4 regions of the Enterococcus sp. DIV0174 genome follow, and region 1 is predicted to be linked to each of the others. Evidence: predicted binding sites of a transcription regulator. Region 1 holds the regulator's gene; each other region holds the start of a gene.
The links. Region 1 encodes NrdR, which represses ribonucleotide reductase genes. Its sites were predicted from a motif close to ACACNATATATNGTGT; they were not measured.
Positions count from the first base shown of each region.

Region 2: a site for NrdR is predicted at 4,554-4,569, ahead of nrdH (glutaredoxin-like protein NrdH). Genes of this name have one in related genera too.
Region 3: a site for NrdR is predicted at 5,586-5,601, ahead of nrdD (anaerobic ribonucleoside-triphosphate reductase). Genes of this name have one in related genera too.
Region 4: a site for NrdR is predicted at 2,773-2,788, ahead of pnuC (nicotinamide riboside transporter PnuC). Genes of this name have one in related genera too.

Region 1 is NZ_CP172881.1:1,186,518-1,194,172, reverse strand. It holds gene dnaI (primosomal protein DnaI) at 1-879, opposite strand, end outside; gene IGJ93_RS05770 (replication initiation and membrane attachment family protein) at 879-2,261, opposite strand; gene nrdR (transcriptional regulator NrdR) at 2,275-2,775, opposite strand; gene IGJ93_RS05760 (hypothetical protein) at 3,045-3,377, opposite strand; gene coaE (dephospho-CoA kinase) at 3,569-4,210, opposite strand; gene mutM (DNA-formamidopyrimidine glycosylase) at 4,174-5,010, opposite strand; gene polA (DNA polymerase I) at 5,035-7,655, opposite strand, start outside.
Region 2 is NZ_CP172881.1:2,320,883-2,328,537, forward strand. It holds gene IGJ93_RS11090 (quaternary amine ABC transporter ATP-binding protein) at 1-588, opposite strand, end outside; gene IGJ93_RS11095 (GntR family transcriptional regulator) at 730-1,362, opposite strand; gene IGJ93_RS11100 (FeoB-associated Cys-rich membrane protein) at 1,490-1,627, opposite strand; gene feoB (ferrous iron transport protein B) at 1,629-3,770, opposite strand; gene IGJ93_RS11110 (FeoA family protein) at 3,767-4,240, opposite strand; gene nrdH (glutaredoxin-like protein NrdH) at 4,651-4,875, shown strand; gene nrdE (class 1b ribonucleoside-diphosphate reductase subunit alpha) at 5,000-7,159, shown strand; gene nrdF (class 1b ribonucleoside-diphosphate reductase subunit beta) at 7,205-7,655, shown strand, end outside.
Region 3 is NZ_CP172881.1:1,919,610-1,927,264, forward strand. It holds gene dltB (D-alanyl-lipoteichoic acid biosynthesis protein DltB) at 1-565, opposite strand, end outside; gene dltA (D-alanine--poly(phosphoribitol) ligase subunit DltA) at 562-2,076, opposite strand; gene IGJ93_RS09155 (teichoic acid D-Ala incorporation-associated protein DltX) at 2,087-2,236, opposite strand; gene IGJ93_RS09160 (ABC transporter permease) at 2,555-4,639, opposite strand; gene IGJ93_RS09165 (ABC transporter ATP-binding protein) at 4,629-5,396, opposite strand; gene nrdD (anaerobic ribonucleoside-triphosphate reductase) at 5,701-7,655, shown strand, end outside.
Region 4 is NZ_CP172881.1:483,061-490,715, reverse strand. It holds gene IGJ93_RS02375 (GNAT family N-acetyltransferase) at 1-60, opposite strand, end outside; gene IGJ93_RS02370 (hypothetical protein) at 121-300, opposite strand; gene IGJ93_RS02365 (PepSY domain-containing protein) at 384-902, opposite strand; gene gloA2 (SMU1112c/YaeR family gloxylase I-like metalloprotein) at 997-1,377, opposite strand; gene IGJ93_RS02355 (endonuclease/exonuclease/phosphatase family protein) at 1,519-2,589, shown strand; gene pnuC (nicotinamide riboside transporter PnuC) at 2,807-3,556, shown strand; gene IGJ93_RS02345 (hypothetical protein) at 4,068-5,363, opposite strand; gene pcp (pyroglutamyl-peptidase I) at 5,442-6,086, opposite strand; gene IGJ93_RS02335 (DUF979 domain-containing protein) at 6,103-7,047, opposite strand; gene IGJ93_RS02330 (DUF969 domain-containing protein) at 7,049-7,655, opposite strand, start outside.

The sequences.
Region 1 (7,655 bases):
ATAACGAATACGTTCCATAATACGTTTGGCCTTTAAAGGTTCTTCATCGCCACGTTGTGTGACAGACAAATGTTTTTCTAACTCATCCATCGTAAAGTTTGATGAGAAAAAGGTCGGTAGTTGTTCTTGCATTCGATATTGCAAAATAACGCCAAATACTTCATCACGAATCCAACTACTCATGGCATCGGCCCCAATATCATCCATCATTAAGATAGGGGAACGTTTTACCGCATCAAGTTTATCCGAAACTTGGTCTTTACCAATTGCTTGTTTCATTTCAACTGCAAATGTTGGAAAATGAACGAGTGTCGTTGTATACCCTGCAACAGCTAAGTCGTGTGCGATTGCACCTAATAAATAAGTTTTTCCAATACCAAAGCTTCCAACTAAATATAGCCCTTTGTGATAGCCTTTAGGATCCTTTGTGTATTGTTCCACAAAATTAAATGCTTCAAAAAAGGCATCACTACGACCACTTGTTTGCTCAAATCCTTCAAAGGTAGCCGTTTGAATATCTTTAGGCATATCCATTGCTTTCACACGACTACGGATTTCTTCTTGTTTTTGTCGAGCAATTAATGCTTCAGTCGGCACATAGGTGACATCCACATAATGAAAGTTCAACACTAGTTTTGGTTCATATCCTGGTGCAATCATTGTCGGATCATTTTTCTGATATTTTCGCTTTTCTTGAACAAATTCATAAAGTTTTGCATAGCTTTTTTCAATATCTGCTTGTGTTAAACGTTCTTGATGTTCTGCCAAAAAGGCTTGAACATCTGAATCATTCAATACTTCTTGAATCATTTCGGCATACTTTTCTTGGTAGTTGCGTTTACTGATGATCTTTTTTAATTCTCTTCCAACATCTTCCATTAGTTGTCACCCTCCTTTTTAGCAAGATATTCTTTAAAGCGCCGATCAATTTCCGCTTGTTTTTCTTGACTGATTTTCTTCTCGTCTTTTGGTTGATTTACCCAATCAGGTAATTTTTCTCGGCGTACGTTTCGACGAGTATTTGTGTAATTTCTCGTTTGCTTTTTCTCTGCGCTTTCTTGGCTTTTCTTTTTAATATGAGCAATCGCATCTTCTGCTGTCATAATTTTCTGTTGTGCCCATTCGTTAGCAATCGTATTGACATAGTTTGTCCCTAAACTTGCTTGATTTTTGATAACTAATACATAGTTCAGCAACACATTGATGACACTACTTGGAAGTCCCGAACGAGAAACAAGTTCTTGCATCAACCACGTTTCTGATTTAGATACATAGCCATTTTTTTCTTTTTTGATTGACTCTAAGTATTTCATTGGTGGAACACTTTGGGCCTCTTTAATCAACTGCACAGAGGCTGCAGACAACTGTCCTTGTTTCGTAACTGGTTCAGCCTTTGTGGTTTCGGTAGTGGCTGAAGTTTCTACAGGCACTTTAACCACGGATGATTGACTAACCGGGTTTGCTAAAAAGATTTTTTGAAGTTCTTTCAAAGACACTTTTTGTTCTGTGAAGTCGTATGCTTCAACGATTTTTTCACCTAAAGCTAAGTCATCCAAACCATACAATTGCTGATACATTTCGAGTTGTTTGATAATTGATTCCTCTGGTTTTTCAATATGTTTCTTTTGTAACCAGTTTGTTAAAAAAGCCCAATCAATCGTACTTTTTTCAGACAATCGCTTGGTTTTTGCTTGCTCAGTAAATGTTTCTTGCAGCTTTTCGATTTGCTGTTTATCAGCGTCAAATGAAGCTTCATTGAATTGATATACTTCTAAAAATTTTTTGGTTTTTTTCTGATAACCTTCTGTTGAAAATTTTTTTGGCTCGAAACGCTTGACTAACTGGTCGAAGCGACGCTCGCCAACCTTTTCTAATAGTAAAAAGCTTAAAACAGAATCCATAAAGAACTGTTTCACCGACATTGGTTCTAACAATTCATAAAGAAAGCACGTTCCTAGGCTAGGATCTTCTTTGTAATAAACATCTAATAAGCCAATTCCCTCAAGTTTTTTTCGTGCTTCGTAAAATTGAGGAATACCACAACCAAGACTACTCAATAAATCTGCGTGAAGTCCTTCTGGTCCTTGGCCAGTTTCTAAAGAAATTTCTGTCAAAAGAGTAAGGTAAAGACTAAGCGCTTCTCCCCCAATCAAGGGTTGGTAAAGATGTAATAACGCATTTCGGCTTTCTTCTTTTAAAGGACTTTGCTTTCTTCCTTGGTAGATATTTTTTGGTTGAAGCTCTTTCCAAGCATTTTCCAAGGAAATGCCCCCTTTATTCTGTACTTTCGTCTTCGTCATCTTTGGATTTGTTATTTTCTTTTGCCTTCTCCACGATGTCTTGTAGTTCTTTTAGGAACACGGACATATCTTTAAATTGACGGTAGACACTTGCAAAACGAATATATGCAATCTCATCCAAATTAACGAGATCTTCCATGACATATTCTCCAATTAAATTGGTTGATACTTCATTTTCTCCTAAACTTCGAACCCGATTTTCCACATGGTTCACAATTTGCTCCATTTGTTCCATAGCAACTGGACGTTTTTCAGCTGAACGAATCAGCCCTCGCAAAATCTTATCTCGATTAAATTCTTCACGTTCACCGTTTTTCTTAATAACTAGTAATGGTGCAGCTTCGATTCTTTCAAATGTTGTAAAACGAAATGAGCAATTTTCACACTCACGTCGACGACGAATCGCCCGACCATCATCTGCTTGACGGCTATCAATAACACGGGAATTATTATGTTGACATCTTGGACATCTCATTTAGTTCACCTCATGTATCATTTAAGTTTTATAAAAAGAACATTCTGCTCTTTCATAGTTAGTTGCATTATAACATGAAACTTTTATGTTAAGCGACTTTCCCAGCTAAAAAGATGCAGTTTCCATCATTAATAAAGCGTTTTTATTCATTTTTCGCAAAAAATGAGCTGTGACAAAATTTTATCACAACTCATTTGCCGGTTGAAACGAAACTGTGAATGATTTTTAATTGTCTGCTTTTGAACGCATTACTTCATGCTTTCTAAAAACTACAATTTTTCTTCAATACCAGTATAATGTTTTAACCGTTGCTCTTCGATTTTTTGTTCATCAGGGATATGTTCAGCATCTGGGAGTGGTTTTTTTGTTCGATCAGACATTTCTTTTTTTCGTTCTTGTGTTAAATCTTGTTGGCGTGCTTCTTTTTCTGCTTGTTGATCTTCTAATTCAGCAATTCGTGCTTTGTATTGGTCTGCGTTCTTTTTACCGACTTCAGCTTGTGCACGACCCTCATCTTTTAATTCATCTTTATCAAGTAACTTACCAATTTTTTCTTTGGCAGATCCGACAACTTTATCTTTTTGATTCTTGATATTGCCCATACAAATCCCTCCCTTATTCTTATCTTTAGCATAACAAAAATAAACAAGATACTCAAAATATACGACTAGCTAATCCTTTCGTCCACGCGATTAAACGCGTGATTTTCATTTTACATGCTTTGCAAACAACTTAAAGTCACTAAAATAAAAAGCAAAGCACTTCGTTCAACCGACGAAGCACTTTGCTTATTTTATTTTTCATTTGTGATAAACGATTGTTGTTTTAACCACAACTCAACTTGTTGAACCAACGCTTCCTTTGTCTGAGTATTATCAAACAAAAAGTCAGCTCGTTCTTTTTTCGTTTCAATCGACCATTGCGTCTTTATTCGTTTCAACGCTTCAGCTTCTGTCAACTGATTTCTTTTCATCAATCGTTCGAGCTGAATCGCTTCTGTGGTATAGACAACTGCTACAGCATCCATGTAACGTTCATAATGTCCTTCAAACAACAAAGGAACATCAACAACAACCAAAGGATTATGCTGTTTTTTTTCAGCAATTTGTTGTTTGATACGTCCGCGAATAAACGGATTTAACACACGATTTAATGTTTGGCGTAATTCGTTATCCGCAAACACGATGGCACCTAATTGTTTTCGATTTAGCGTACCATCTTCATTTAAGATCTGTTTACCAAACACTTCAACGATTGCAGACAAACCAGCGGTTCCAGGCTCGACGACTTCTCTTGCTACTACATCACCATCAATTACTGGAATCCCATGCTTTTTAAAGACTTCAGCAGCTGTACTTTTACCTGTTGCAATGCTTCCTGTTAAACCTAAAACAAAACCTACTTTGGTATTTTCAGTTGCTGACATTTTGGACAATAGTGAGTCCCCCTTTGTGCAACTTTTGTTTTGACGATTGGTGTTTGACAACGCACACATGGCTGGCCTGTTTGACCATAAACATGAAGTGCCATTTGAAAACTACCTGCTTCACCAAGTGCGTTGAGATAACTACGAATGGTTGTTCCACCTGCTTCCACCGCTCTTCCCAATACATCAATGATTGCTAAGCGAAGTGCTGCAATTTCTTTTCCTTTTAATGTATTGGCGGGCTGCTCTGGATGGATTTTTGCTTCCCATAATGCTTCATCTACATAAATATTGCCTAATCCCGTGACTAAGCGTTGATCCAATAGCAACGGTTTGATTGCTTTATGTGATTTTTTGAGACCTGCTTCAAATTCTGCCAAAGTAAATAACTCTGGTAGAGGTTCTGGACCTAACTTCATGATTCCGCGATAAGAATCACTTTGTCCTTTTGCCACCAGCGTCATTCGACCAAATTTACGAACGTCATTATAACGAAGCTGACTGCCATCATCAAAAAAGAAAATGACATGAGTATGTTTATCTAATGGTTGATTTTCTTCCACAAAGGAATATTTTCCTTCCATTCGCAAATGAGAAATCAACTCGTAATTGGTTAAATGAAAAATCAGAAACTTGCCACGACGTCCAATTGATTCGATGGTTTCACCAATCAACGTTGCTTCAAAAATCGGTGCTTCTGGTTGTTCAATAATTTTGGGCCACAAGACTTGCACTTTTTGAATCTTTTTTCCTGTGACCAAACGTTCTAGCCCTTTACGGACCGTTTCAACCTCTGGTAATTCAGGCATGTTTCTTCTTCACCTTTTTCTTTTTTATTTGGCTTCGTACCATGTTTTGCCCCAACTACTATCAGTAATCAATGGCACATGTAGCGAAACAGCATTTTCCATTACTTCTTTGACTAATTGATCTAATGCTTCTAATTCGTGTTCCGGAACTTCAAAAACTAATTCATCGTGTACTTGTAATAACATTGTTGCTTCTAGTTTTTCTTCTTTCAATCGTTTCGCCAAATCAATCATCGCAATTTTTAAAATATCAGCTGCGCTACCTTGAATTGGTGTATTGATAGCCGTCCGTTCTGCAAACGAACGTAAGTTAAAGTTTCTTGAATTGATTTCTGGTAAATAGCGACGACGATGATAAAGTGTTTCCACAAAGCCCTGATCTTTTGCTTCGCGAACAATACGTTCCATGTATGATTTCACGCCAGGGTATTTATCAAAATAAGTGTCGATATATTGTTGTGCTGCTTTTCGGGAAATACCAAGATTTTGCGATAAGCCATAATCCGAGATACCATACACAATCCCAAAGTTGACAGCTTTTGCTTGGCGACGCATATTTGGTGTTACGTCCTCTGCCTTTTCAATCCCAAAGACCCGCATTGCCGTACTTGCATGGATATCTTGACCTTCCAAAAAGGCAGCTTTCAGATGTTCATCATCAGAAATGTGTGCTAATACACGTAACTCGATTTGAGAGTAGTCAGAAGAATAAATCAACCAATCTTTTTTTCTTGGAACAAATGCTTCACGGATTTTCCGACCTTCTTCTAAACGAATCGGAATATTTTGCAAGTTCGGATCAACTGAACTCAAGCGACCAGTTTGGGTCAGTGTCTGAACGTAACGAGTATGCACTTTACCATCAGATTGGATCACTTTTAATAGCCCTTCTACATAAGTTGACTGGATTTTTGCAATTTGACGGTAGACTAAGATGTCGTCAACGATTGGTGCTTGTTCTCTCAGTTGTTCTAACACATCCACCGCTGTTGAATAACCTGTTTTGGTTTTCTTAATAACAGGCAGGCCCATTTTTTCAAACAGGATAACACCTAATTGTTTAGGTGAATTCAGGTTGAACTCTTCGCCAGCTTCCGTATAAATTTTTTCTTCAATTTCTTTTAGACGCTCCGAAAATTCAATCTTCATTTCTTGTAAACGTGAAGCATCGACTTTAATTCCACTAATTTCCATTTCTGCCAAGATTTGTGACAGTGGTAGTTCCATTTTATAAAACAAGTCTGCTTGATTTTTTTCTTCTAGCTCTTTGTTCAAAATTGGTGTCAGGGCATTGATTGCTGCAACTTTACGAGCAAGATGCGCAAAGAAAACTTCTTCCTCTTCCGGTAATCCTTTTTTGGCACCTTTTCCATAAACCGCTTCGTCTGATTGGATATCTTGATAGCCATAATGTGCGGCTACTCCTTCGATATCACTGCTTTTATCGTTAGTATCTAACAAATAAGAGCCCAAAAGAACATCAAAATCAATTCCTTGTGTCTTGCCAGTATAACGGTTCAAGGCAACATATGTCCGTTTGGCATCATAAACTTTTTTCAGGCGTGTTCCATCAGTCAACCACTCTTTAAATGCGTCGCTTTCGAAAATACTTAGATCATTGGTCACATAAATTTTTTCTTTTGTCCCCCAAGAAACGCCGACAATGTCTTCTGTATGATAATTTTCGCCTAACATTTCGACATAAAGTGCCATGTCTGTAGTAAACATTTCTGGTTGATACTCCGTCACTACTTCAAATAGAACATCTGCCAGCTCGGGCTCTTCCTCATGGATATCAAGCTTAGCTAAAAATTGCTTAAATTCCATTTCTTGATAAAACGGAACTAATTTTTCTAAGTCTTTTCCTTCATATTTCAATGAATCAATTGTGACATCAACAGGTGCATGTGTGTTGATTGTAGCTAATTTTTTGGACAGAAAAGCTTGTTCTTGATCATTAATCAGGTTTTCCTTCATCTTGCTTTTTTTCATTTCAGCAATATGTTCGTAGACGCCTTCGACTGAACCATATTCTTTCAACAATTTAATCGCTGTTTTCTCACCAATTTTGGTTACGCCAGGGATATTATCAGAAGCATCACCGGCTAGTCCTTTCATGTCGATAATTTGTTTAGGCGTCAATCCATCATACTTTTCTGCGATATGTTCTGGTGTGTAACTTTCAATATCGCTCACACCTTTCACGGTAATGTCTACTTTGATAGCATCAGTAGCTAACTGTGTCAAATCTCGATCTCCTGAAAGAATAACAACATCAAATGCTTCTTTATCTACTTTTTCTGCCAACGTACCAATAATATCATCGGCTTCATAATTTGGTAGTTCATAATATTTTACGCCTAGCCCTGTTAACAATTCACGAATGTAAGGCATCTGTTCTTTAAATTCACCAGGTGTTTTTGAACGTCCACCTTTATATTCAGCGTACATCTCTGTACGGAAAGTTGTTTTTCCTGCATCAAAGGCAACTAATACGTGTGTTGGTTGTTCTTTTTGCATCACATTCTCAAACATTGTGTTAAAAGCGTAAATTGCATTGGTATGCAACCCATTTCGATTTTTAAAACGTTCTAGTGAGTTATGCAACGCGAAAAATGCGCGAAAGGCGACGCTATTTCCGTCGA
Region 2 (7,655 bases), 1.1 Mb from region 1:
TGGATCCAACGCAGAAAAAGCCTCGTCCATCAACAAAATTTCCGGATCATTTGCTAGCGCTCGTGCTAGACCGACGCGTTGCTGCATCCCGCCAGATAATTGGTTGGGGTATTGATCTTTAAATGAAAGTAAGCCAGAATTTTCTAACGCTTGTTCCGCTTTCTTCTGACGCTCTTCTTTAGGTACGCCACGTACTTCTAATCCATACTCCGTGTTTTCTAAAATTGTTCGTTGTGGAAACAACCCAAAGTTTTGAAAAACCATGTTGATTTTATGACGACGAACTTCACGTAATTCTTCTTTATTTAATTGGGATACATCTTCCCCATCAATATAAATATTTCCAGCTGTTGGCTCAATCAGACGATTCAATAATCGAATCAATGTGGACTTTCCACTTCCTGAAAGTCCCATGATGACGAAAATTTCGCCTTCTTTCACATCGAAATTAACATCATATACGCCAACTGTTGCACCAGTTTTCTTTAAAATTTCTGTTTTTGGTTGATGCTGTTGCATCATTTCTAATGCGGTTTGTGTCTTTTTACCAAAAATCTTTGTTAATTTTTTTACTTCAACTTTTGTCAAACCAATTCTCCTTTTTTTCGCAAGTTTCAAATTTTTTTCATAAAAAAAGTGACCACACAATAGTAACATCATGTAGTCACTTTGTCAAAAAAGAAAAAAAGAGCGAACAATCGCTTGTCCGCTCTGCGTTTTACTCAATTTTTATTCTTCTGGATAGAAAAAATTCATCATTCGTTGCAAGGTATATTCGTTTCCAATAAAGTGAACCGTATCACCTTCGCTAAATTTTGCATACGGCCCCGGGGAAACAAGTAGCTCTTCTTCATGCGAGATAGCAATGACTGTCGCACCAGTGACTTGCCAAATGTTTAATTCACTAATTGATTGATCCAAATGTTCCGCATTTTTGCTTAATTGCAGTTCAAACGGTAACAATGGATTCATTTTGTGGATGCGTTTTGTTTGGTTAACTAATTGATCCAGAAGTTGCGAAAAGTGATCCAACTCTTCTTTTTGTTTCTCAACACTAGCCATAATATCTGCTTTCGTTTCCTGAATGGATTGTACATCTTGATATTGTAATAAAAATTCTTTCGCTTTTTCTTTGGAAGCGACAAATGCACCACTACCATGACGAACTTCCATAATTCCCAAATCGACTAAAACATTGATTGCTTTACGTGTCGTTTCTGGTGAAGCATTATATGTGCTTGCTAAGGTTGAACGGGCATGGATTTTTTCGCCAACTTTGTAACGATTTTCCACAATTCGCTCCGCTAAGTCCACTGCAATTTGCTGGTAACGTGGACGAACAACTTTTTTCTTTTCCGCCATAGCTTATTCCTCTTCCCTTTCAAATCTTGTCAAAATCATCTTACTATGCTCCGTTAAAATAAGCAAAAAAAGCTGAAGTAAAGTGTTGCTCTTACCTCAGCTTTTTATTCGTTCTTACTCAATTTTCTTATTTTTCAGTGTTTGATGCTTTTTTCACTGGACAAGTAGTATGACAATCATCACAATTCTTGCCTTTCTTCACGCGAGAATAAACAATATATCCTGCACTTCCAAAAATCAACACACTTAATAAAAATGTTGCCATCTTACCTTTCTCCTTCCAATGAAAGTGACACAACTGATTCTTTTCGTACCATCGGTTTTTTTATGATGCCATACACTAAAGCAATCAATACTAAGCCAGCTAAATAAGTCATGATTGACAAGTTGCCACCTTCAAAGATCACATGCCCAATTTGATAAATGATAAAGCTGACTAAGTAAGCTAAACCACACTGATAGCCAATCGCAATCCAAGTCCATTTTTTCGAACCCATTTCGCGATGAATTGCACCAATTGCAGCAAAACATGGCGCACACAACAAATTAAATGCAAGCAATGAATAGGCAGCAACTGGTGTATACGTTCCACGGAGCACTTGCCAGATTTCTTGTCCATTTTCGGAAACTTCTGCATTTCCAAACAGAATTCCAAATGTTCCAATCACATTTTCTTTTGCCACTAATCCAGTAATCGTTGCAACGGCACCTTGCCAGTTTCCCCAGCCAAGTGGCTGAAAAACAGGTGCAATGATTCTTCCAAGCCAAGCTAAAATACTGTGGGTTTCTGCTACTGATTGACCACGGAAATTGTAAGAAGATAAAAACCAAACAGCAATACTTGAAACAAAAATAATTGTTCCTGCTTTTTTCACAAATGATTTACAACGATCATACGTTTGTCGTAAAATCGTCTGAAGTTGTGGAAAATGATACATTGGCAACTCCATAATAAACGGAGCTGTTTCACCAGCAAATAAGCGCGTTTTTTTCAACGCAATCCCAGATAAAATAATGGCACTCATTCCTAAAAAGTAGGCAGACGGTGCCACCCATGAAGAACGTGGGAAAAAAGCACCTGCGATCAATGCAATAATTGGTAATTTTGCGGAACAAGGCATGAATGTCGTGACCATAATCGTTAAACGACGATCTTGTTCATTTTCAATTGTTCGGCTCGCCATCACGCCCGGCACACCACAACCCGTTGCAATCAGCATCGGAATGAACGATTTTCCTGACAAGCCAAATTTGCGGAATAAACGGTCCATCACAAAAGCAATCCGTGCCATGTACCCACAATCTTCCAAAAAACTTAAACAGAGAAACAGAACCATCAGTTGCGGTAAAAAGCCTAACACTGCACCAACACCAGCAATGATTCCATTTAAGATAAGTTGCTGCATCCAGTCCGCGACTTGAGCGGCCTGTAACCAGCTTCCAACCGTTTCCGGTACCCATGAGCCAAAGAACGTATCATTGATCCAGTCCGTTCCCATCGTTCCAATTGTTTGAATGGCTAAATAATAGATAAACCACATCACTAACGCAAAGATTGGTAACGCCAACCAGCGATTCGTTACGATGCGATCAATTTTGTCACTTAACGAATATTGGAAAGAATCAACAGTTACCACACTCAAAGCTGTTAGTTGTGTGATAAATTCATATCTTTCATTGACTAGAATAGTTTCACTTTCTTCTGCAAAAATTTTTTCTGTTAACTGAATCAACTCTTCAATTTCTTTTGTTTGTTGCGTTGTTAGCTCTAATTCAGAACTAGCTAATGTTTCTCGTTCAAAGTACTTTAGAGCATACCAACGCTGATTTTTTATTGTGAAATCAAAATGCAAGACATCTTCAATTTCATTTAATGCTGCTTCCAATCGTGGATCGTATTCGCATGGTTCTGGTACGGTAAAGGTTTCTTGATTGGTTAACAACTTTGAGACACGTTCAAGTCCTTGGTTTTTGACAACGCTCATTGGAATAACTGGCACGCCTAACCCATAAGACAATTTATCAAGGTTGATTGTCTTTCCTTCTTTTTTGACCACATCCATCATGTTTAAGCAGACAACAACCGGAATACCTAAATCAAGTAACTGCGTAGTGAGATAAAGGTTTCTTTCCAAATTAGTCGCATCTACGATATTCAACACAACATCTGGGCGTTCATGAATCAAATATTCTCTAGCAACCATTTCTTCAGGTGTATATGGAGAGAGAGAATAAATGCCGGGTAAATCTTGAATGTGGATTGCTGGATGTTTTTTTAGGTTACCTGATTTTTTTTCGACTGTAACCCCTGGCCAATTTCCAACATATTGATTGGCTCCCGTCAACGCATTGAATAAACTCGTCTTCCCACTGTTGGGATTACCAACTAACGCAACTTCAATACTCATTCACTTCGCTCCTTTTGAACAAGAATCAATTCAGCTTCTTTTTTTCGCAATGTTAATTCATATCCACGTAAAGTAATCTCGATTGGATCGCCTAACGGTGCTAACTTTCGAATCGCTACTCGAACATTTTTCGTCACGCCCATATCCATTAAGCGTCGTTTCACCGCACCTTGTCCATGAAGAGCTACCACTGTCGCGCTTTCGCCAACAGTCAGCTGATCAAGAGATGTCCAGCTTTCTGCTATAGAATCTGGCTTCTTCACAAAAATCTGTGCTAGTAATTCTCGATTTACAGCAATTCGATTGTTCTTTAATAGAAGAATTGCGTTTTCCCCTGACAAATTCACAACCACAATTTTGGTTCCTGGGATGATTCCTAAATTTTGCAAATGATTTTTGACAGACTCTTTTGTCTGGATTTTGACAATTTGGTAAACTAAATTCTGTTTTGCTTGTGCTAAAGTTTCCATCCGAAATCCTTTCTTGTGAAAAAAATCATGTGGGGAAATGATTTCATTCCTTTTTGTTTCTATTTATTTTTGTTGAACAGAACAACGATTGATAATCATTCTCAACAAGAATAACTCCATCAATTGAGAAAGTCAATTAGCATTGTGAAAGATTACACTTTTGTTATAGATTCTTTTAATTTGATGAGAAAAAAAATCTTTTTAAGTGGTTATCCACAGCTTATTTTTACTTAATTATGGGATTTCCCTTACTGATACTTGCTTTCAATTGTTTTTCAAAAAACACAAAACTTAGTATTCCACAGTTTCCACAACACAATATATAGTGTTTCCTGTTTGACTTTTTTACTAAGAGTTTTATACTATTGATTATAGATAACGATGAAATGTGTTACGAGGAGGCACAAACGATGAACGTAAAAATTTTTTCTAAAAACAACTGTATGCAATGTAAAATGGTCAAACGTTTTTTAGCTGATAACGAAATTGATTTTGAAGAAGTAAATATTGACGAAAAACCAGAAGCAATTGATTGGTTGAAAGAACAAGGATTCCAAAGCGTCCCTGTGACAACTTCTGAGATTGAAACGGTTATTGGTTTCCGTCCAGATCAATTACGCAGATTAGCTAGCTAATTTGTTTATCAACTAAAAATAGGTAGTACACTTGGATTTGACGGCTCGACCAAAAGCCCCAAATCCTTTTTTAAAGCACGATTCTCCAAAACTAAACAAAAAGAAAAGAAGGTTGGGCGTACTTATGAGTCTTAAAAATTTAAAAGATGTCAGTTACTTTAAGTTAAACAACGAGATTAACCGACCAGTTAACGGTCAAATTCCTTTGAATAAGGATAAAGAAGCTCTTGCAGCTTTTTTTGAGGAAAATGTACAACCAAATACGATGACATTTCCAACAATCAAAGAAAAAATCGATTATCTGATTGAAAATCAATATATCGAAGCAGAATTTATCCAATTATATTCTGATGAATTTATTGAAAAGTTGTATCAATTTTTGGCAGACCAACACTTTACCTTTAAGTCATTTATGGCAGCTTATAAATTTTATTCTCAATATGCGTTAAAAACAAATGATGGCTCTGCTTACCTTGAATCTTACGAAGACCGCGTAGCTTTTAATGCCTTATATTTTGCAAATGGTGACGAAGCACTTGCGTTGGCTTTAGCTGATGAAATGATCCATCAACGTTACCAACCTGCAACTCCTTCATTCTTGAATGCTGGACGTAAACGCCGTGGCGAATTAGTTTCTTGTTTCTTAACACAAGTTACTGACGATATGAACTCGATTGGGCGCTCAATCAACTCTGCTCTACAACTATCTCGCATTGGTGGCGGTGTCGGAATCACTCTTTCCAACTTGCGTGAAGCAGGGGCTCCTATCAAAGGCTACGAGGGCGCAGCCAGCGGTGTCGTTCCTGTCATGAAATTATTCGAAGATAGCTTTAGTTATTCAAATCAATTAGGTCAGCGTCAAGGTGCTGGTGTTGTTTATCTGAACGTTTTCCATCCAGATATCGTTGCCTTTTTATCTGCAAAAAAAGAAAATGCTGATGAAAAAATCCGGGTAAAAACACTTTCTCTTGGGATTATTGTTCCTGATAAGTTCTATGAATTGACTCGTAAAAACGAAGAAATGTATTTATTTAGTCCTTATAGTGTAGAAAAAGAATATGGTGTTCCATTCTCTTATGTTGACATCACGAAAGAATATGACAACTTAGTAGCCAACCCTAATATTCGGAAACAAAAAATCAAAGCACGCGATTTAGAAAATGAAATCTCAAAATTGCAACAAGAATCTGGTTATCCTTATATCATCAACATTGATACAGCGAACCGCGAAAACCCAATCGACGGTAAAATCATTATGAGTAACCTATGTTCTGAAATCTTACAAGTTCAAACGCCTTCTGTCATCAATGGCAAACAAGAATACGAAGTGTTAGGAACAGACATTTCATGTAACTTAGGTTCAACAAATATTGTTAACTTGATGGACAGTCCCGACTTTGGAAAATCCATTCGAACAATGACTCGTGCCTTAACCTACATCACTGATGCTTCTGATATTGATGTTGTGCCACCAATTCAAAATGGAAATCAACTAAATCATACCATTGGATTAGGTGCGATGGGCTTACACACTTACTTTGCAAAAGAACAAATGGAATATGGCTCTGAAGATTCTTTGGACTTTACCAATATCTATTTCATGTTACTGAACTATTGGACATTAGTTGAAAGTAATCAAATTGCTCGTGAACGTAAGGAAGTTTTCCATAACTTTGAAAAATCAGACTATGCGAATGGCTCTTACTTTGACAAATATATCACTGGCGAGTTCCAACCAAAATCTGAAAAAGTAAAAGCATTATTTGAAGGTATCTTCGTCCCAACTGCACAAGATTGGGAAGAGTTAAAACAAGCGATTATGAAAGATGGTCTATATCATCAAAATCGTCTGGCTGTAGCGCCAAACGGTTCAATTTCTTACATTAATGATACAAGTGCAAGTATTCATCCGATTACGCGAATGATTGAAGAACGTCAAGAAAAGAAAATCGGTAAAATCTACTATCCTGCACCTTATCTTTCAAATGAAACGATTCCTTATTACACTTCTGCTTACGATATGGATATGCGCAAAGTCATCGACATTTATGCAACTGCACAAAAGCATGTCGATCAAGGAATGAGTTTAACTTTATTTATGCGTTCAGAAATTCCAGAAGGCTTATATGAATGGAAAACAAGTAGCAAACAATCGACACGTGATTTAAACATTTTACGTCACTATGCTTTCCATAAAGGCGTGAAATCAATTTATTATGTACGTACCTTTACCGATGATGCAGAAGAAATCGGTAGCAACCAATGTGAAAGTTGTGTCATTTAACAAGCAAACGAATTTAGAAACGACAATCAATAAAGGAGCAAACTCATGTCAGAAACTTATTATGAAGCAATTAACTGGAATGAAATCGAAGATATTATTGACAAGTCTACCTGGGAAAAGTTAACGGAACAGTTTTGGTTAGATACTCGTATCCCACTTTCAAATGACTTAGATGACTGGCGGACACTTTCTGAACTAGAAAAAGAAACCGTTGGTCATGTATTCGGTGGTTTGACATTGCTTGATACGGTCCAATCAGAAAGCGGAATGGATCAGCTACGAAATGATGTCCGTACACCACATGAAGAAGCTGTTTTAAACAATATTCAGTTTATGGAATCTGTTCATGCGAAAAGCTATTCTTCTATTTTCAGTACATTAAATACCAAAAAAGAAATCGAAGAAATTTTTGAGTGGACCAATACAAACATCTATTTACAACGCAAAGCGGAACGCATCAATGAGATTTATAAAAATGGTACACCTTTAGAGAAAA
Region 3 (7,655 bases), 730 kb from region 1:
CCAATAACTCAACATATTTCTCAGTACTTGGCGGCTGCAACTCGTCCTTTTCAAAACGACGATAGCGGTCGATTGGTCCCGATGAAATGGTTGGGAAAAAGAGTAAAAATTGGACATAACGCAATGGATGATATGCTTTGATCATGCCATCGCGAATCTCCATAATCATCTGAACGGATTTAAAGGTCAGATATGAGATGCCTAGAAATCCGATGAATGAAATTGGCTTATCTGTTAGTAATGGCATAATCTTGGTGATTGTCAAAGGTGCAATCGCCAAAAATACTGCTAAGTAAAACCAAACTGTTTCGTTCTTTCTCTGGCGATAACTGAAATAAAGCCAAACTAAGATTACCTGCCAGATAACATAGCCAATTAAAGCAACTCCTTGTTTCCAGTCTGCCCCACCAAAACTAATGAATAAGAAAAAGACAGTGACGATTGCCTGATAAATCGGTAATCGCTTGTTCCGTACGAGTAAGGAAAAAACGATAGGTGCTAACGCAACCAACAATAGCAGAAAGTACAAGGGTTGCGCATAAGGAATCATATGAGGAATCGTCATGTTGGATTCACCTCAGCCAGTAATTTCTTACGATCAATTTTATCGTTTGGTGTTTGTGGTAATTGATCAAGATAGTTGATTCTTTGTGGAATCATGTACTCCATCACTGATTGTCCTAGCTCTTGTTTAATTGCTTTCGTTAACTGAAACGATGGTTCGACCTTTTGTTCTAAGACAATAAACGCAACCAATTGCTGAACTTTCACTCCTTGATATTTAGGTACCACTACTGCTTGTTTAACATTTGGATTCATCCCTAAATAATGTTCGATGTCGCCAAGCTCAATTCGATAACCATGTAACTTGACTTGAAAATCCAAACGACCTTCATACAAAAGCATGCCATCTGTAGTCAAGCTTCCGGCATCACCTGTTCGGTAGCTTGCCTGATTTTCATAATCAAAGAATGCTGCTTCCGTTTTTTCTGGGTTATTCAAATAACCTTTTGAAACACTTGGTCCTGAAATAATGATTTCGCCTGTTTCACCGGCTACACAAGGCTGATTTTCCGCAAAGATTGTTACTTTTGTATCTGATTTCACTTTACCAATTGGAATTCGTTCATACGCATCTAACACAGCTTGCGTAACTTGAACACTAGAAATTGCAACTGTAGCTTCAGTTGGACCATAAGTATTGTAAATTGCCGCATTGGGAAATCGTTTCAATAATTCTTGTGCTGTTTTTTTCGTCAGTTCTTCTCCACAAAAAATAAATTGTTCGAGTTCAGGAACATGCTGTTCATTAAAGTTTGGTTCCATCAAACAAATATCCATAAAGGACGGTGTCGAAACCCATGTTTCCAATTTTAACTGTGGCAAAGTCTGAAATAATTGCTTGAAATCTTGAATAACTGCTTTTGCCAATGGAACAAGTATTCCACCAGAAACCAATGCTGGATAAATAGAGAAGACCGATAAGTCAAATGAAAAAGGTGCCTGTGCTAAAAAACGCATGCCGGGATGGATAGTAAAATCTGTTAATGTCCATTCCACAAAACTTTTTAAGTTGTCGTGACTAATTTGAACGCCCTTTGGTTGTCCTGTTGTTCCCGAAGTAAAAATAATATAAAAGTTTTCCGTCCTGTTTACTGGATGACTAGGCTGAAATGAAACTTTCTCTTCAAAAATAGAAACGAATTCTTTTTTTGTTAAAACTGTTTGCTGATTCAATGCTTCTGGCCATTCGCCCACTCCCACAATCAAGGTTGGCTGCGCCACCGTTAAAATGGCTTCGATTCGTTCTTGCGGTGTCTGTTCTTCAATTGGCAAATAGGCGTGTCCCGCTTTGACAGCTCCTAAAAAAGCAACCAGCATTTCAAATTCTAAATTACCAAATACGACGATTGGCTTTTTATCGTCTACATTTGATTCTAAATAATAGGCAAAAGCATCAGATGCTGCTTTCAATTTTCCATATGTGTACTCTTCGTTCGCCGTGCGGTAAGCCACGCGTTCTGGCTCAGTTACGCCCCAGCGATCGATTGCTTCAATGATTGTGCTAAATTTCATGATGTCCCTCCTAAAACTCATTGTAGATAAAGGATCCTCCCTGGATATTTTTATAGTGATACAAATAAATCAGCGCAAGGAATATCAAACTATAAAAAAGGGTGCGAATGAAAAATTTTCCCCAATAATTAACTTGAGGTTGTGCCCACCATTTCTTCATCAAAACACCTCCATATCAAACTTCTACAGAAATTTTAACGATTTTTCGTCTAAGGGGACATCTATCTAGCTTACGATAAGCGATTTCAGGCTAACACTTTTGTCACAAGGTTGAGAAATAAGGATTATGTCAAAAAATAAAAATAAAAATTAACAGAAATTTTTCTAATTCCTTCAAAAAAATTTAAACTTTTTTCCAACCTATTTTTAGTAATTCTCCCTGCAAGCATTACTCCTTCACTTTCTCCTATTCAACGCACAAAAAAACAACACTCCTATCGACTGTCCATCGATAAAAGTGTTGTGGGTTTCATTTTATTTATTCTTTGATAATTCGATAGTACCAACGACAAGTAATCACATAAAGCAGCACATAGACAACCACAAGTAGTCCACAGACTAAGTATGCAAGCCAGTAATCAGCAGTCTTAATGTATTGAGCAAAGACATTAATTGCAAAAACGGCATGCAAAATACCTAAAATCATTGACGGGAAAAAGGTAATCGCATTTTGCCCATAAATCATCAAACTTACTCTTCTTTGTGGGATACCTAGTTTCGTAAGTAAATGATAATTTCCTTTTTCTTCTTCTGCTTCTGCTAACTGCCGTACCATTAAGATACTACCCGTCGTAATGACAACAATCATCCCAACGAATAACGAAACAAACGTGTAACTCCCCGTTTGGCGATAAACCGAACGCATCTGTGGATACCTTGCTGTAAAATTCAAGCGTGCGGACTGCCCTGTTTCTTTACTCGTATCAGCAAAATCTTCCGTTGAACTATCTTCAAATGCCTCATCGTCTTCTGTAACTTTTGCAACGATTTTCCCAGTCAATTGCTGCTGATTGATTTCATATTGATACGCAACAGAATGATTCCAGTTGATTTCAACTTTTCGATCCAAAATCTCATTAATAGCTTCATTATTTCCACCAGTTACATTCCAATGAACAACTTGATACGCCGCTCCTGGTGTTGCGTGATAAATTTTCTCACTGACAATCAATGTTGGGCCACTGTAACGCATCGCGCTCTCACCTAAGACATCAGGATGGATGGATTGAATTTTCAAAGCTGTTTGATTCGGCAGGTAGATTCCCTTTCCATAAATCGAAATATTTCTCACTAATGACTGGACTTCATCCAACAATACCGTGTGCTTATCCGACTTCAATCGAATGTTTGGCAATCGAGGATTCATTTTTCGGAAGTCTTGATATTCTTTCTCTGTAATTAAATTCACCAGTTGAAACTCTTGCCCATCTTCTACTTGTCCAAGACGAAAATCATGTACACTTCCAACTACTTTATAGTTCAATATCATTTCTTGTGTAATTTTTTGCTTTTCTTTAGCTAAAATCGGTGCAATAAACTCAGCTGTTTGGGCATCTAATTGATAATCCGTTGCGTTTTCAATGTCCGTTGTATGCGTCAATAAGGTAGATAAGGAAGTCACCCCACCAATCGTAGCTAAAGAAACACCTAAGATCAACGTAATCAAGGAACTTGTTCGCCAGCCTTTCATCAGATGGATCTGAGTATTGCCAATCATCAACAGATTAATTCCACGGTAACTAACTTTCCATTTACTAAAACTATTGAGCAAGAAGCGTAAAGAAAAACAGAAAAACAGATACGTACCAATCACGCATAGGATAAAAATCAAGAAGGGATAACTAAAAATCAACCCAAATTGAGCACCATTTTCAACTAACCAAGTCAAGTACTCTCGAAAATGAATTGCCCCAAAATAACCACTTGTCAGCAGAAATAAGCCGATAATACCCAACAAACGATGTCTGGTTCGCAAACGCATTTTTTTACTAACCACTCGCTCTGTATTACCAAAGCTTTGAATCATCGGGTAACGCCAAATCTTCCAAGTCGAGTGTACCGACACAATCAAAATAATCAGAAAAAATGCAACCAACGTATCGACAATGGACGACCAAGAGACAAAAAATGGACTAGTAATTTGCATTCGCATCATTCGGACTAAAATCATTTGAAAGAGTTTTGAAAAAATAATTCCTAACAGAATTCCTGTTATACAAGAAAATAAGCCAATCACCATCGTTTCAATCAGATAGATAGAAGAAATCTGAAACTTACTTACACCAAACAATTGATAGATACCGATTTCTTTTTCACGACGGTTTAGAAAAAAACGATTCGCACTAAAAACAAAAAACAGTAATACCAAGGTAATCATGAACGTTCCAAAACCGAGTGCACCGTCAATAGAACCATCTTGACTGGCACGGCGAACTAACGATTGATCGTACGTCATCGAATTGAAGGAATAATAAATCATAACTGAAAAGGTCAGACTAAAAAAATAAATCAAGTACCCTCGCGACTGTCTAAGTAAACTTCTGGCAGCCAACTTATAAAGCATTGATTTTGCCACCTCCCCCGATTGTCGCTTGCATATCGATCACTTTTTCAAAAAATTCACTTCGCGAGCCACGACGAACAACTTCAGAAAAAATCACACCGTCTTTGATAAATAAAATGCGATTACAATAACTTGCGGTGTAAGGATCATGGGTCACCATCAAAACAGTTGCTTTTTCTTTTTGATTCATCAACGTTAAATAATTTAATAATTCTGTTGCTGATTTTGAATCAAGAGATCCTGTTGGTTCATCTGCAAAAATAACTTTTGGATGAACAACCAAGGCACGCGCCGCCGCAATTCGCTGGCGTTGTCCAACCGATAATTCATCTGGGTAGCGTTTCATGATTTCTTCAATATCGAGTAGCTGTGCCACATGTAAGACACGACGCTCCATTTCTTCTTTCGGTATTCGTTCCACTGCTAAAGGCAACAAAATATTATCTTTTGCATTCAAGGTATCTACTAAATTAAATTCCTGAAAAATAAAGCCTAATTGCTTTCGTCTAAAATCACTAAGCTGACTACTCTTCATTTTAGTGATTTCTTTTCCTTCAATCGTGACACTTCCCATAGTTGGCAAACTGATCGTCGATAAAATATTCATCAAAGTTGTTTTCCCTGCACCACTTGGACCCATGATTCCTACGAATTCTCCTTCGTCCACAGTGAAAGAAAGATTGTCTAGTACTTTGACGGGTGCTAATTTATTTCCATAAATTTTACTGAGATGTTTCACCTCAATCATTCGTTCCATGTGTTTGCCCTCCTAAAATATTCCTCACTACTTTTATTATACTTGCATCGTAGCATAGTCTTTTGTTTTTTTCTCTTTAGTTTTTGTCACTTGGAGCAAAAAAAATGTTTTTTTATTTTTTTAATTTTTTTTTATTCATTTTATAAATCCTGTACTTTCACGTTTTCACTTTTTTTCACAAGGAAATATACACCATATATGGTATATTCACTTATTTATACATCGACAAACCCACTACATATAGTTGCCCGTTTCACTGATTTGTTTTATGATAGACAAGAACAATTTAGTAGGAGTTGAGAAGATGAAGGTAAACTATAAAGAAATTCCAGCCAATGAAGTACAAGCATCAACAATCAAAATCATCAAACGTGATGGTCGTCACGTCGACTTTGATGAACAAAAAATTAATGAAGCACTAGTGAAAGCTGAAAAGAAAGTTCATGGCTCTTTATCTCCACTTGCCTATGAACGTATTCAGACAATCGTTGATTTAGTCGTTACTGAAATCAATAGTCGTTTTGTTGAAAATGTTAAAATCTATGAAGTTCAAAATATCGTTGAACACATTCTACTTGAAAAAAATGAATATGAACTTGCTGAAGAATATATCAATTATCGGACACGCCGTGATTTTGAACGTAGCAAAGCAACTGATATTAACTTTTCCATCGAAAAATTGATTAACAAGGATCAAACAGTCGTCAATGAAAATGCGAACAAAGACAGCAATGTTTTTAACACGCAACGTGATTTGACTGCCGGAATCGTTGGTAAGTCAATTGGCTTGAAGATGTTACCTCCTCATATTGCCAATGCACATCAAAAAGGCGATATCCATTATCACGATTTGGACTATCATCCATATACACCAATGACTAATTGCTGTTTGATCGACTTTAAAGGCATGTTAAATAATGGGTTTAAAATTGGAAATGCTGAAGTTGAATCACCAAAATCAATTCAAACAGCAACTGCCCAAATCTCACAAATCATCGCCAACGTAGCTTCTAGCCAATATGGTGGCTGCTCGGCAGACCGTACAGATGAATTACTTGCCCCATTTGCTGAATTAAATTACCAAAAACATTTAAAAGATGCAAAAGAATGGGTCGAAACAACTGAGCGACAAGAAGCTTATGCCAAATCAAAAACGAAAAAAGATATTTTTGATGCGATGCAAAGTTTAGAATATGAAATCAATACGCTGTTTACCTCTAACGGACAAACACCTTTTACTTCTCTTGGCTTTGGTCTTGGTGAAAATTGGTTTGAACGTGAAATTCAAAAAGCCATTCTACAAATTCGAATCAACGGACTTGGAAGCGAAAAGCGGACAGCTATTTTTCCAAAACTTATTTTTACCCTCAAAGCTGGCGTGAATCTTGCTCCAACTGATCCAAACTATGATATCAAAGAATTAGCTTTGGAATGTGCAACTAAACGGATGTATCCAGATATTTTAAATTACGATAAAATCGTTGAACTAACTGGTAGCTTCAAAGTCCCAATGGGTTGTCGCTCATTTTTACAAGGCTGGAAAGACGAAAATGGAACAGAAATCAATGTAGGACGCATGAATCTAGGTGTTGTCACACTAAACTTGCCTCGAATTGCAATTGAAGCAAAAGGAAATCAAGAAAAGTTTTGGCAATTATTATCTGACCGTCTTGAAATCATGAAAGACGCACTTGTTTATCGTGTAGAACGTTGTAAAGAAGCTATTCCTGCGAATGCGCCTATTCTATATATGTATGGTGCTTTTGGCAAACGTCTGTCACGTACAGATGCCGTTGATGAATTATTCAAAAACCGTCGGGCAACTGTCTCTCTTGGTTATATTGGTTTATACGAAGTCGCCTCTGCTTTTTATGGTGGTGAGTGGGAATCAGATCCGGAAGCAAAAGAATTTACCTTAGCTATTCTTAAAAAATTAAAAGCCAATGCAGATAATTGGGGTGATGAATATGGCTATCACTTTAGTGTATATTCAACACCAAGTGAAAGTTTAACTGATCGTTTCTGTCGTTTAGATACTGAAAAGTTTGGCATCATTGATAACATTACAGACAAAGAATACTATACAAACAGTTTCCATTACGATGTTCGTAAAAATCCAACACCTTTTGAAAAACTTGATTTTGAAAAAGATTACCCACAATATTGTTCTGGTGGTTTCATCCACTATTGTGAGTATCCAATGTTGCAACAGAATCCAAAAGCATTGGAAGCTGTTTGGGACTATGCTTACGACAAAGT
Region 4 (7,655 bases), 700 kb from region 1:
AATGACCAAAATCAACGGTGCAATTTCAGGTCCGTCTTCTTTTCTTGCAAAACGAATCATGTTTATTCTCTCTCCTTTTCTTGCCATTGTAGCATTTGGAAAAAGAAAGTGCAAAATTCGTTATTTTAAATAATTTTCAATTTTTTGAGTAACAAAGTAACCGTGAGAGACTCGTTTTGCTGCTTCTTCACGGCAATATGGACAAACAATTGGTACTTCTTTATCCACGTGTTCAACAACATTTCTAACTTCATGATACGCAAATTTTTTACCACAATGTGGGCACACCATCTTTTCCATAATCTCAACTTCCTTTCGGTTTTCACACCTTTAGATTACTCTTATATACAAAAAAAGAGAAGTGATAACCTTCTCTTTCTGGACTATGCTGATATTAAAAATTGCTGGATTTTTTTCTCGGCTAAAAGATGGATATTGTAGTAAAGTTTCCCTTCTTTTTCGAGAATTTCCCAAGCATGGACTTTTGCCCGCTTGTTTCCAGAAACAGCAATCGCTTCTTTCATAGCAACTTGCGGTTTCTTAGCTTTACGCAGCTTTTTCGTCTCTAATTGTGTCTGATTTTGCTTTTTTTGTTGGCTGATAGCTTTGGTCGTCGTTTTTCCCGTCGTTGGATTGACAACAACTTCATGCTCTTTATCTACAAATAAATAACTATAAGCTGAACTAGCAGTTTTCTTAACTTCATCAGGTAAAAAAAAGCCAATGCTTGTCACTTTCTGACTGTGTGCTTCCTCTTCAAAAATTGAAATTGCTTCTTCCAGAGAAATTTGATAATCTTGCTCACTCAAATCATCTGGTTGAAAAGTTGCATTTAACAAGCCCATTCCACCCGCAACGCCAACAAACACTAAAGCAGCCAAAGTAAGAACGATTTTTTTCATTTGCCTACTCCCTTTTCCCAATTTTTTTCAGTATACCAAGACTCTGTTTTTGGAAAAATCGAAGCAAGTGAAAAAGAAGTGACAGTTTTGTTATCTATTCATGTAATTCAAGTGGTAAGCCATCTGGATCAAAGAAAAACGTCATTTTTTCACCTGTAAAAGTATCTTTTCTAATTGGCTCTGTCTCAATACCCATTTGCTGAAGTTCAGCTACAACTTCTTCAATCTGATCGACTTTAAAAGCTAAGTGGCGCAACCCACAAGCTTCTGGATAGTTTGGTCTTGCTGGTGCAGAAGCAATGCCAAAAATCTCCAATTCAGCCTCTCCTAGTCTTAAGTCTAGTTTGTAATCACCTCTGTCTGTGCGATAGTTCTCACGAATTACTTCAAAGCCTAGTTTTTCGACATAAAACTCTCGCGATTTTTGATAATCAGAAACAATGATTGCTACATGGTGGATGGTTGATAAATTCATTCTTTTTCCCTTTCTTAACTCAAAAAAATTTATTGGTACAATCTTTAGAACTCTGATGATTTAATCCGGTTGTCATGAACACAAACTCCTCGCTTCTTAATTAAATTACTGCTAAGATATAGATATTTTAAGGAGGAGAAAATGAAAAAATTACTAAAAATACTTTTATCAATATTCGCAATTCTTGCACTTATTATAGCAGGCTATGTTGGTTACGTGTATCTAAGCTATCACCGAGAAGCTGACAACCAGGATCTTACTATTCAGTCAAGTAGTTCAGCCAAAGATCTCCAGACAGCTCAAGACTATCAAATCCTGACCTATAATATTGGTTATGCGGCCTATCCGCCCGATTATAGTTTTTTTATGGATGGCGGCACTGAGTCACGAGCATTTAGTAAACAAAATGTTAAACATAACTTACAGGAAATCCAAGGTGTTATCCAAGAACACCAACCAGACTTTGCCTTCTTTCAAGAAGTTGACAAGAAAGCAACTCGTTCATATAACATTGATGAAGTTGCCACTCTTTCACAAAATTTTAGTGACTATTCATCTGTTTATGGTCAAAATTATAACTCGGCTTATCTTTTTTATCCAATCACACAACCAATTGGTAAATCACAATCTGGGTTGGTCACTTTTAGTAAAGGAACGATTGCTGAAAGTACACGCTATTCTTTACCCATCGAAACTGGGTTCAATAAGTTTTTTGACTTAGACCGTGCATTTACGGTAAGTAAAATTCCTGTTGCAAATGGCAGATTTCTTTCACTTTATAATTTACATCTCTCTGCTTATACAAAAGATCCTGCAATTCAAAAAGCACAAATCAAAAAATTAGCCGCACAAATCAAAAAAGATCAAGCAGAAAAAAATTATATCATTGTAGGTGGTGATTATAATCACACTCTGTTGCCGGATAGCGAGAAAATTTTTGGCGAAACAAAAGAAGATTTGAGTTGGACACATGCGTTTCCTGAAGAACTTTTACCGAAAGGCATGCACATCGTTCGAAAAGATTTAGCAGAAAAAGCAGTTCCTTCTGTACGCAATTTAAACGAAGCTTATCAACCAGACAAAACTTTCGTCACGTTAATTGATGGATTTTTGGTTTCTGATAATCTTTCAATTAAAGATATTCAAGTAATTGATACGAAATTTGCTTATTCAGATCATAATCCGGTTCAGATGACATTCTCTCTACAATGAAAAAGAAAAGCCAAAAGTCAGGTAATTGACTAATGGCTTTTTTGTTTGATTTACGCTTTGAAATCTTTTCTGTTTTTTGCAGAAATTTGAAATAAAAATATCATAACACAGATTTTTTTAAATTGTAAGACTAGATTTTATCATTTAAAAGCATACAATAGATTGTGGTAAAAAAATCTAGAGACACTACATTTTGTGTCTAAAGGAGTTCTTATACATGAAATCATATTTTCATTTTCTAGCTCATCAGCTAAAAGGTTGGCCTCAACAAAATTATTATCTTTTCTTTTTTAGTCTGGGTTGTCAAATCATGACACTCGTAAATAGCCCCATTACTTGGCTGTCGATTGTTGCTTTTATCGGGACTAATTTAGGTGTTTTATGTATTTTATCGATCAACGCTGCGAAATCTGTTAATGGTGTTTTGGGCATTTTATCTGCTATGTGTTTCATCATTGTCGGCTTTTCAGCTAAAAATTATTTAAGTATAGGTGAACAAATTGCTTATATGGTAACTTTGGATATTCCCGTTTTATTAAGTAAAGAATGGAATCACAATATGGCTTCAAAAATTCGTAAATTTACTGGTAAAAGTTGGTTCATCGCAATTATCGGTACTATTCTTGTTTATTTTGTTTCAGGTTTCTTGATTGGTCGTTATACTGATGATCCTCGTCCTTGGATTGATGCGATTGCCTTTTCAATCAGTCTTTCAGCTGGTATCATCAGCTTCTTGCGATACAACAATCAATATTATTGGTGGTTAGCATCTGGTTTGGCTCAAATGGTTCTTTGGTATGTATCATTTACACATGGTTCTGCGAGTCTAGCAATGTTTGTTAACAGCTCTGTTTATTTGCTAAACGATGTATTGGCCTTCACCGTTTCTCCTTGGTACAACCAGAAAGAACGTGAAAGAATGCAAAAAATGGAAGAAGAATATTATCAGACACATCAACACGCGTAAGGTTGTGGCACAAAGCGTTTAGCTCCGACAAGATAGCGAGCAGGCTCTCAAAATAGCTTTTTATATTTTGAAGTGAATGCAAGTTATCTTGAGGAGTTGCTTTGGGAACACCGTGAATAAGGTTGTGGCGCAAAACGTTTAGCTCCGAACAGATAATGAGCAAACACTCAAAATAGCTTTTCATATTTTGAAGTGAATGCAAGTTATCTTGAGGAGTTGCTTTGGGAACACCGTGAATAAGGTTGTGGCGCAAAACGTTCAGCTCTGACAAAATAATGAGCAACTGGCAAAAAATAGTTTTTCATGTTTTTGGACAGTTGTGAATTATTTCGAGGAGTTGCTTTGGGAACACCGTGAATAAGGTTGTGACGCAAAATGGTTAGCTTCAACCAATAAGGAAATTTTTCTAAAAATAGTTTAGAAAAGAAATTCTTATTGGCGAAGGTTGTATCAAGAACAGCTTAAAGCAACGAACAAAAAACTACTGTGACTTTTCGTCACAGTAGTTTTTTTATAGCAATTCTTTCAATAGTGCTTTAACTTCTGGCTTTTCTAAATAAAGAGAGTGTTCTAATTTTTGATAATAATCTAACGCTGTTTTTTGTTCTTCTGAAAAGACATACTGCCGTTGTTCAAAATCAACAATCACTTCGGCTACTTTTTTGCCATGAAGTGAGTGAGCAAGGCTTTGCCATTCTTGTTCAGTCAGCTTTTTACTAGTTGATTTGACTTCAATGCTCGACAGTTGCTCACTCGTATTTTCTCGGCGTAAGGCTTTTAAAAATCCATTACGGATAACTCTCGGCAAACTATCAAAAAAGCCTTCTGTAAAACCATAATAGGCATATTTTTCCCAAATCAAGATGTAAATAGCCGGTTGGATAAAACGTTGTTGTTGTGCGCGCACCTTCGCTTCAGTCAACTGATGCGTCGGCTGTTCTCGATTGAACGAACGTAATTCAGCAATCAATAAGTCAAAATAACTGCTTGGTAATTTTTCCTTTGTATCCATCAAGACAGCTTGCCAATCTTTTCGTAAAAATGCACGGTAATTTGTCAAAAATTCTTCAACGTTCCTCGTTAACTCTTCTGTAAAATCTTCAAATAATTCCTTCTTTGCTCGACTTTTCTTTGGCTGATCAGCAATCTGCTCACTGATTTTTTGGATTTCATGTTCTATTGCCTGATAATCTGCTAAGTAAATGGGCATCTGAGCTTGTCGAAAATCTGCTACTCGTTTAGCCAAATGAACGTCTGGTAAATACGGTCGTTTCAATCGTCGGTTATGGTACAAAGAAAAAAGATATTCTTGCCATAACACTTCAGGAAATTCGATATTTTGTTGTTTTAACCATAATAGTTCATCCAATGCTAAATCAACTTGTGTCATCCCTTGATGGATTGAATTTGCAATTGCTGGTGAAACATGCAGATGCTCGGCAAAGTGATTGATTCCTAGTTTTAGAATTTTTCCTGTTTTTGGGGATTTAACGATGTATTGAACCTTTAATTCTCGTCCACAATCACAATACAACTTTTCTTGTCTTCGAGAAGTTCGAAAAAAAGGGTTGATTTTAAAGTCAGCAAATACCCAATCCGTAGCAGCCAAATAATTTTCTTCCATAAAACGTGAATTGATTAAGTAACGACGGTATTTATCAACTAATTTGCGTTGTGGCTTCGTCAACCGTTCATAAATTTCAAAGCGTTGATTGCTGGTATATTGTTTTGATACTTTAATTGGATAACTTTTCTTATTTAGTTCTTTGGGAAACCATTCTTCAAATACTGCTTTCCATTCTTCCATAACGTTTCCCTCCTAAAAAAAGAAGCTGGGATCTAACGAGTCGTTAGTTGCCAGCCTCTACTATTTGATTGCTAATTATTAGTGAGTTGTACCTGCATTACCAGAAATATCTTGTTCATTTTCAATTGCAGCTTCGACCGCATACGTTAGTGAATCGGCAATATCAGCTAATGACATAGATGCTGTACCCACTGGACGTTCGATTACTTGATCAGGTGAAAACGGCACATGGATAAAGCCACCACGAATTGTTGGAAATTCTGTATGAAGGACATGTAGTAAACGATACATGATATCATTGCAGACAAATGTTCCTGCAGTATAAGAAATATATGCTGGCAGTCCATGATCGTGAACATTTTTAGTCATTGCTTTGATTGGCAACGTAGTAAAATAAGCGGCTGGTCCGTCTTCTTCCAATGCCGTATCAAACGGTTGGTTTCCTTCATTATCAGGAATACGTGCTTCTGCTAGATTGATTGCTACTCGTTCAAATGAAACAGCTGAGCGACCTCCTGCTTGTCCAACACAAATGACAATTTCCGGTTGATGCTCTTTGATTGCTTCTCTGACTACTTGGCTACTTTTTCCAAAAACAGTTGGTACTTCTAGTTTGATAATCTCAGCTCCCGCAATTTCTGCAGGCATTTTTTTTACAGCTTCATAAGCTGGATTTACTTTGTCGCCACCAAATGGATCAAAACCTGTTACTAATACTTTCATCTTTTGTTCCTCCTAATTATTTAAATAAAATCATATAAGCAATTTGGAATACTAACATAAATAAAGCAATAAATAATTGATTTTTGATTACGCCATACTTGTCTTTCATTTCTAACATAGCGACTGGAACAATATTAAAGTTTGCAGCCATCGGTGTCAAGAGCGTTCCACAAAAACCACAAGTTAAAGCAACCATTCCAATCAGCGCTGGATTTGCTCCTTGACTAAAGACAAACGGTGCACCAATCCCAACAGTCATGACTGTAATTGCTGCGAAGGCATTCCCCATAATTACTGTGAAGACAACCATTCCCACTGCATAGATAATAATCCCAATATTCACGTTTCCTTCAGGAACAATTGTACCAACAGCATTTGAAATCACCGTTCCTACTCCTGCACTGGTAAACACAGCGCCCAATGAAGCAAGTAGCATTGGTAACATACTCAACGGACCAACTGTTCCTAACATATCAGCTGCGTCGTCTAAGAACGTTGTAGGCTGATTGTCGCGGGAAAAGAACATCAAAATCGCCATCGCTGCAAAGACACCAACTCCAACTCCAACTAAAGCACCTAATTTGGTGAATAAGGCAAACAAAATTGCAAATACCCCAATACTTAACGCTGGAATAAAAATCTTCATGCCTAGTTTGCTTGACATTTTTTCCATATATTCTTTTGAAGGCAAACGACTATCACCCTTGCTCACCCTTTTCGCAATTGCTGGAATCGTCATAGCAAAAATCAAGATACCACTTACTAGTGGTGGCAACCATCGGCCGGCTGCAATCACCACACCTAACGTTGCCCAAAAAAAGGCTGAGCCATAACGATGTGGATTCGTTTTATCAAGTAGATTTCGTAGCCCTGTATAAACTAAGACTAGACCCATGATGATATATAAAATTTCAAGTAATTTATCACTTAATAAAATATCAGGATTCGTAAAAAAATTCATCTTATTGCTCCTTTTCTTGAGAATAATATTTCTTTGCTAATTTCTTTTCTTTTAAATAGAAATAAATACTAGAAACAACTAATGCAGTCAGTGCCACTGGTACTTCAACCAGCGCTAACTGTCCTAAGGTCACTTCATAACCTAAGTCTTTCAATGTTGACTGTACTAGCAAGGCGCCCGCACCACCGATAAATAAAACTTGTCCAAAGAACCAACAAATATTTTCCATAGCAGATGCCATTCCTTTAAGCTCTTCCTCATGTTCTGGATGAACTTTCAGTCCTTTTGATTCAACTGTGCCTAATGCCATTGGTAGAATAATTGGACGAACAAATCCTGCAACGCCCCCAAAGCTCACATTAAACGCAGCAAAAATCATCCGGAAAACGCCATAGATATCGATAATCATGCCAGCTGAAACTTTTTTGAATCGTTGAATCAAAGTCGCAGCAGACTCTTTCAATCCATTTCTTTCTAACGTTCCTGTTGCTAACATGATAATAATAAAGATAGCCATGCCTCGATTATTTACAAAGCTGGTACCCAATAACTCAAGCATGCCATTAATCCCTAGCCCACCTGTTAAAGCAGTTACGACTAAAGCAACC